2 linked regions of the Pontibacter liquoris genome follow. The main gene of each other region encodes a partner of the protein of the gene in region 2 in a complex. Links are inferred from orthologs where the notes say so. Each region holds a gene or a part of one and is shown on either strand. Other genes may lie near its edges.

The links. Proteins that work in one complex are often made in the same cells at the same time.
Region 1: the proteins of iscU (region 2) and LWL52_RS00570 are in contact, whole or in part, in a solved structure (PDB 5XT5), measured with the Bacillus subtilis proteins. The link is inferred for Pontibacter liquoris from one-to-one orthologs.

Annotation. Positions count from the first base shown.
Region 1 is NZ_JALEBG010000001.1:136,252-139,975, forward strand. The notes cover bases 538-3,347. They hold LWL52_RS00570 (aminotransferase class V-fold PLP-dependent enzyme), read right to left. Parts: upstream 2,675-3,347; coding sequence 1,400-2,674; downstream 538-1,399. Other genes in these bases: LWL52_RS00565 (YceI family protein), read right to left, coding at 538-815; LWL52_RS20605 (endonuclease V), read right to left, coding at 1,182-1,364; LWL52_RS00575 (hypothetical protein), read right to left, coding at 2,916-3,347. Also shown: LWL52_RS00560 (hypothetical protein), read right to left, coding at 1-194; more of LWL52_RS00565, read right to left, coding at 216-537; more of LWL52_RS00575, read right to left, coding at 3,348-3,461; nfi (deoxyribonuclease V), read right to left, coding at 3,644-3,724. UniProt on the Bacillus subtilis protein: Type II cysteine desulfurase that acts as the initial step in the SUF-like Fe-S cluster assembly pathway.
Region 2 is NZ_JALEBG010000001.1:3,141,271-3,145,184, reverse strand. The notes cover bases 537-3,536. They hold iscU (Fe-S cluster assembly scaffold IscU), read right to left. Parts: upstream 2,244-3,536; coding sequence 1,830-2,243; downstream 537-1,829. Other genes in these bases: LWL52_RS13040 (IscS subfamily cysteine desulfurase), read right to left, coding at 2,336-3,536; LWL52_RS13050 (hypothetical protein), read right to left, coding at 1,410-1,817; LWL52_RS13055 (HesB/IscA family protein), read right to left, coding at 1,072-1,398; LWL52_RS13060 (T9SS type A sorting domain-containing protein), read left to right, coding at 537-993. In the rest of the region: more of LWL52_RS13060, read left to right, coding at 1-536; more of LWL52_RS13040, read right to left, coding at 3,537-3,550; mce (methylmalonyl-CoA epimerase), read left to right, coding at 3,667-3,914. UniProt on the Bacillus subtilis protein: Part of the SUF-like system that mediates the biosynthesis of iron-sulfur (Fe-S) clusters. Acts as a sulfurtransferase and thus transfers sulfur from SufS to SufB.

The DNA of each region.
Region 1 (3,724 bases), 3.0 Mb from region 2 along the record:
TGCTGGGCAAATCCACCGCCTAGTCGCACTTTAATGCCATCGAAGCCAATTGTGTCCTGCTTAGGTGTTTCGAACGTGTTCAATCCCCTTTTGTCGTAAGGGCGGGCATTGGGCAGGTCGGATAAGGTGATCTGCGCAAAAGCGCTCATACTTAAGCCAAGCAGCAGGCCCAGTGAAAGTGTAAACTTTTTCATGATGATCGGTATTTAATTTCTTTAGTTTTTTGAATAAGTAGCGATGGGCTGGAAGCTTGCCTTGAAGCTCAGCTTAAGCTCGTTGCCGGTTTTTACAGTGCCTAAAAGTGCTGTGGGTGGTTTGATGCCGAAGTCGGTGAATTTGATGTTCGCCTCGCCTGCCAGCTGTACCGTGCCGGATTTTGTGCTTGTCTCCACGTTAAAGGTCACCGGACGTGTGGTACCGGCAATGGTCAGGTTCCCAGTTACCTGGGCGCTGTTATTGTCCAGGGTACGGAAGGAAGTCAGCGTAAACACGATGTCGGAGTATTTGCCTGCCTTAAGCGACTCATAAGCGATCTCGTCCATCTTGGCCGTGCCGCTCTTAACGGAGGCGGTCTTCAGGATAACGGAAGCAGACTTCACGTTTTTAAGCGTGGCACCTTCCAGTGTCATTTCGGCTTTGCCCTGGGCTTGTACCGATGTCATTTCCCAGTCGTGCAGGGTAGAGGTGCCCTGTACTTTCAGTTCGGGCTTGCCGGCCAATTTATACTGGTTCTGGGCGAGCAGCGTGTTGCCCAGGCTTAATCCTAATAAGATGCTCAGCAAGCTGAGCAGTTTTATGGCGCTAATTGTCTTCATGATACAGGCGTTAAGATTGTTGCTGTTTGTATTATTCTGATAGGACAAAGGTAGGCGGCCCTACCCCTGCAAATGATGACAATCGGCAGTGGGGAAGATGATTGAAGTCTCTTTTAGCAAAACCCGGCTATAAACGTTATTTACAGCTTAGAGAGCGGAAAAAATTGGCTTGCTACAACAGGACAGGCAGTGCGTGCAAGACCCGGTAGGAATTGTAAGTAATAAAGGACAGCTGAAGTAAAAATAGGATCGAATGGTTAATGCATTCGATCCTAGTCGTTTAGTGGGGAAGCTGTAGCGTGCAACGAGGTTGATTTTCTGGAGCTGAGTCCGCCAACAGCCGTGTAGGTGCGGGCAGTTTATACTTCACGGCGCAGGCCAAGCTATACTTGTCGCCGTGTCAGAATCCATCAGGCAGCCGGGAGAGACGAAACGCCATTTGACGTTGTACTTGGTGCGCAGCACGTTGGAGATGATTTCATACTTACAGAACAGCGGCCAGATAGAACTCTTCGTTGCGGCTGGTGCTCTATACTTTCCTGCCAGCATATAGCTCAGGAGGCAGGATATTTTGCAATTTCGAATCAGCGCGCTTCCTTTTGATAGGTTTGAATCGCTTCGACCAGGGTGTCGATTTCCTCCTCTGTATTGCACAAGGCAAACGAAACGCGCACCGCTTTTTCCAGGCCCAGGTACTGCATAAGTGGCTGCGCACTGAATTCGCCGACACGCACAGCAATGCCATACTTGTCGTTCAAATATATTTCCAGCGCGCTAACATCAGCGCCTTCCAGCGTAAAGGTTAGCACCGGCTCTCTTTCCGGGGCTGCGCCAAGGATGTGTAGTCCGGCTATCCGCCGAAGTTTCTCCCCGGCATAGTATAAAAGGTGCTGTTCATAGGCCTCGATCGCTTTGTGGCCCACCCGCTCCAGGTAATCCAACAGGGTGCCAAAAGCAATAATGTCGGCATAGGCGGTGGTGCCTGCTTCAAACTTCAGCGGCAGGGGAGCATAGGCGGCATTTTCGAAGGTAACCGTTTCGGCCATTATAGCGCCGCCCTGATAGGGAGGCATTTTATTCAGCCAGGCAGCCTTGCCATAGAGCACGCCCACGCCCGTAGGGCCGCCCATCTTATGTGCCGAGAAGCCGTAAAAGTCACAGTCCAGCTCCTGTACATCTACCGGCATGTGCGGGGCAGTTTGGGCGCCATCCACAAAAACAGGTATCCCTTTTCGGTGCGCCAGGCTGGTAATTTTTTTGATCGGGTTGATGGTGCCCAGCACATGCGATGAATGCACCAGGCTGATGATCCGGGTGCGCTCCGAGATCATACTTTCCAGGGCTTCCATATCCAGTTCGCCGGTTTCGGTAATAGGGACCACCTTTAACACTGCCCCGGTTCTCTGGCAGGCCAGCTGCCAGGGTACAATGTTGGCATGGTGCTCCATTAAGGTGATCAGCACTTCATCCCCTTCCGATAAAAAGGCTCTCTCAAACGCCAGGGCTACCACATTGATGGCTTCTGTGGCGCCCTGCACAAAAATTATCTCTTCCGGGGCGCGGGCATGCAGCAGGTCCGCCACTTTCTGCCGGGTTTCCGCTACTGCTTCGGTGGTTGTTTTACGGGTAGTATGTGCTTCTTCCGGTCTGCCGTATTCAGTGGAATAAAAGGCGGCCAGACGTTCTATCACTTCCTTTGGTTTCTGGCAGGAGCCGGCACTGTCGAGGTATATAAACGGCTTCCCGTTATGTTTTTGGTGCAGCATCGGGAAATCCTGGCGGATGCGCGCCACATCAAAGCCCCCATCGTCTTTGCTGGGTTGGTTTGTTTTGGCTTGTTTCCCTTTTGTTTGTTCCATCGGCTTCTGTTGGGTTTTGTTGTCATTCGGCCGCCACACACCGCTTGCGCAGTTACGGGCAGCTTGCGCGCTGTTTCAGGCACCATTATGCACCAAGACCAGGAATGTATACTTGCTGCCTGGGCGTAAGTTAATGTTTTAGCGAGAATTCCTTCGCTTTAAAGAACAACATCGGGGTTCCAGTTGCCGGCAAAACTTCTCTCCAAAGCGGTACAGACGCCCGGGTTGGCAGGGATTTCTATCAGGCGATTTGCGCCAGAATGTGCACCAGCACATGGTATATGTCCTGCAAAGAAGCAGCGTCGCCGATCGGTTCATCTTTGCGGAACTGCAGGATGGCTGTTTCAGATGCCTCGTCTTCTGCTTCCAGTTTCAGGCTGGCGCTGGTGTGCCGGAGCAGGATGTGGCGAGTCTTTTCGTCAGCGAACAGCTTTTTCAACGTATCAGGCTGGTTGGTGCGGATCATGAAGGCATCATCAAAATCAGGGTAGCCAAGCTTTACATCTTCCATGCCCAGCGCTTTGCCGATCTCGTGCAGGAAATCCTGCTCCTGCAGGTGGAACCGCAGCGGCACCCGGGCCGGTACGGCCGCTTTAAAGGTAGTGGTGGAAATGCCACTTTCAAAACCGCCACCAAGGTCAATATCCAGGTCAAAGAGGGTATGATAGCCGCCCTGGTGCAGCATGGCCGTGTAGCGGATAATGCCTTTCTGCGCCGCCATGTCGGCTGCCACCTGCTGCCAGATCTCCGCCTCGGTGGCGCCTGTAAATTCTTTGATGTTGTCCATTTAAGTCGGGTTGCTATAGTGTTTGCGCCTGCCGGCAATTGGTCTCTTATAAGTATGGCAGCGTGTAAGTATAACTTGCTGCTAGTACAGATGCGAAGTATAAGAACAGCCCTGGTCTGCCGTATAAATAAGGTCCTTGCAGAATGGCAACAGACCTCAACCTGTTTCTCTCCTCATACTTGCTATTTCACTTCGCTTTTAAATACGGCCGCGTAATGATCGGCCAGTCGTGTGGGCTCGGGCAGTTTATACTTTATGGCACA
Region 2 (3,914 bases):
ATCAGCTCCCTGAAACTGGGCGAATTTGCCTGGGGGCTGCTGCTGCAGAATAATACCGGCGATACCATCCGCTCCCTGGACGTGAGCTTTTATGGCGAGCAGTGGCGTATCTCCAACAAAACAGCGGGGCAGCATCAGATCGCTTTCTTTTATGCGGTCAGCAACGATTATACTTCCTTTAACTTAGCGCCCGGAGCCGATAAGAAATGGACACCTTACCCGGAGCTTGATTTTAAAGGCCCTAAATTTTATATGGCCGGTGGTGCTTTGAACGGCAATGCGCCTGCAAACCGGCGGCTGATGGCGGCCAGCATTCCGGTTACTATCCCGGCAGGGGCTTACGTGATGCTGCGCTGGAAAGACGCCGACGAACTGGAGGCAGATCACGGCCTGGCCATCGACGATTTTACGCTACGATGGACGATAAGCGAGGACCAGCCGATTACGGTGCTACCCGTGGAACTGGTCCGTTTTACTGCCCATGCCCGCGGCAACAGGGTAGAGGTAGCCTGGCAAACAGCCTCGGAAGAAGCAAATGATCATTTTACAGTGCAGCGTAGCGCAGATGGGAAAACATTTTCAGAAGTAGGAAAGGTATATGGCCACGGAACCACCTCGCAGGTCAGCCACTATACCTTTACCGATGAGCAACCGCTATCCGGCACCTCTTTTTACCGGTTAAAGCAAGTGGATGAAGATGGCAGCGCTACCTATTCCGGCATCGTCTCGGTTAGCAGCGCAGCCGCCACAAGTATAGCCAGTGTTTATCCCACCATTACCTCGCAGTTCCTTTCTGTAGAGTGGAGTGGGCAACAGCCTTTGCAGCAGGCGCTGATCCTGGACATGCGGGGGAAGCAAGTATGGCAGCAAAAGATTTCTGGCGCTGATGGGCTGCAGGAACTAGATGTGAGCAGCCTGCGCAGCGGCACCTACGTGCTGGTGCTGCTCGATGGAACCGGGCAACGGAGCACCAGCCGTTTTCTAAAAAAGTAAGTAAGGCAGGAATAAAAAAGCAAGAAGGGCCAGCTACTTGTAGCTGGCCCTTCTGCTCTGTATAAGCTGCTGTTATCGTTACACTGAAAAGCTATCGCCGCAACCGCAGGTACGGGAAGCGTTGGGGTTGTTAAAGTAAAAGCCTTTGCCGTTCAGGCCATCGGAGAAGTCAAGTTCAGTGCCGGCCAGGTATAAAAAGCTTTTCATATCTACCACCACTTTCACACCTTTGTCTTCAAACTCCTGGTCCATGGGCTTCACTTCGTCATCAAAGTCCAGCTTATAGCTCAGGCCGGAGCATCCGCCGCCAGCCACCGAAGCGCGCAAACGAAACGTATCGTCGAGCTGCGCATCGTGCTTCAGCTTTACAACTTTCTCTTTTGCTTTATCTGATACAGTAATCATAATGGTATAAGTTAGGAGACCGGATTCAATACAACACTAAAAACGGTGATAGTGTTCATGTCGCGGCCAAAGTATAATTTATCAAGTGCCTCATACATATTACGTGCCCGGAAATAGGAAGTGTTCAGCTCCTTGTCGTCGCGCGAGATCCATTGCACGGTATACGAGCTCTCCTTGTCGCGGTAGTTCTGCACATACTCCAGCATTTTGCGGAGGGCATCTACCCGGTCATACCCTGTTTCGGAATGGAACAGGAACGACTGGTGATGGCGCGGATTTACCGTGATCAGGTCAAGGCGTACCTTTTTTTCTATTTCTCTGAACTCAAAAAGCAGACTGCCCCCGCTTATACCTAAGTGGTGTTCAATCTGCTTCTGAAGGCGTGCACGCTCTACGTGCAACTCCGTAGTTGACTCCATCGAGCCGGGCGCTTAGTGGTGAGACTTCGGCAGCTCCAGTTCCGGAAGGCCGTTCTTCACTCTGTAGTCGTTAATAGCAGACTTGATTGCATCTTCGGCCAGCACAGAGCAGTGAATTTTTACCGGCGGCAAGGCCAACTCTTCCACGATGTCCATGTTGTCGATAGTCAGGGCCTCATCAACCGATTTGCCTTTGAGCCACTCAGTCGCTAGCGAAGAAGAAGCAATAGCAGAACCACAACCAAAGGTTTTGAACTTGGCATCGGTGATAATCTGGTTTTCATCTACTTCGATCTGCAGGCGCATCACGTCACCACACTCCGGTGCTCCCACCAGGCCGGTACCTACGTTGTTTTTTGCCTTGTCAAGCGTTCCCACGTTACGCGGGTTGTTATAATGGTCAATTACTTTATCTGAATAAGCCATAGCTTTGTTTAATTACGAATTACTAATAACTAAATATGAAATGAATCAGAACCACGAATAATTATTAATTCGTAATTCTTAATTCATCATTATTAATGTTCTGCCCACTCAATAGAGTTCAGGTCAATGCCTTCTTTAAACATTTCCCAAAGCGGCGACATCTCACGCAGTTTGGCTACCGCCTCTTTCACGTGACCGATGGCGTAGTCGATCTCCTCATCTGTGGTGAAGCGGCTCAGTCCGAAACGCAGCGAAGAGTGCGCCAGGTCATCGCTCAGGCCCAGGGCCTTCAGCACATAAGAAGGCTCCAACGAAGCAGATGTACAGGCCGAACCGGAAGATACGGCCAGGTCTTTCACGCCCATCATCAGGCCTTCGCCTTCCACATACTTAAAAGAAATGTTAGACACATGCGGCAAACGGTGCTCTACAGAACCATTCACATACGATTCCTCGATGGTCAGCAACTCACGCTCCAGGCGGTCGCGCATGGCAGCGATACGGGCTGTATCAGAAGCCATGTCCTGCTTTGCCAGTTCGGCTGCTTTGCCTAAGCCTACAATACCGGGCACGTTCAGGGTGCCGGAACGCATACCACGTTCGTGACCGCCGCCGTCCATCTGGGCCGTTACTTTTACACGCGGGTTTTTACGACGCACGTATAAAGCACCTACGCCTTTAGGGCCATACATTTTGTGCGCCGAGAAAGCCATCAGGTCAATGCCGTCTGCTTCCACATCCACCGGAATTTTGCCTACGGCCTGTGTGCCGTCTGTAAAGAACAGCACCCCGTGCTTTTTAGCAATAGCCGAGATCTCGCGAACAGGCTGTATAACGCCTACTTCGTTGTTGGCATACATCAGCGAGATAAGGATGGTTTTGTCGGTGATGGCTTCTTCCAGTTGCTTGAGGTCAATCAGGCCTTTGGCGTCAACAGGCAGGTAGGTTACCTTGCCACCCAGCTTTTCGATGTGCTTGCAGGTATCCAGCACCGCCTTGTGCTCGGTAGTAGCCGTAATAATATGGTTACCTTTAGAGGCATACATTTCAAACACACCTTTAATAGCCAGGTTGTCTGATTCGGTAGCACCCGAGGTAAAAATGATTTCTTTTGGAGAACAATTGATCAGTGCAGCGATCTGGTCGCGGGCATAATCAACGGCTTCTTCTGCCTGCCAGCCGAAGGCATGGTTACGAGAGGCAGCATTTCCAAACATTTTGGTCATGTACGGAAGCATCGCATCCAATACGCGTGGGTCCAGTGGCGTAGTGGCGTTATTATCCAGGTATATAGGTAGTGTTAGCATAGCGCTATTCTTTATCGCTTTAAGTCCTGTTTTAGTAACAGTCTGTATAAATGATTAGTTTTGAATCGCTGCAAAATTACAAAAAAAAGGTTACTTAGACTAATTACAAATTAAAAATGCTACATATAGAACATATCGGAATAGCGGTGAAAGATTTTAGCCAGGCAAATGGCTTATACTTCCAGCTGCTGGGCGTGGAGCCTTATAAAACAGAACACGTCGCCTCGGAGAATGTAAACACCTCGTTCTTTAAAGTGGGCACCACTAAAATAGAATTGCTGGAAGGCACCACCCCCGATAGCGCTATCTCTAAGTTTATAGCCAAACGGGGCGAAGGCATCCATCACATCGCTTTTGAAGTAGA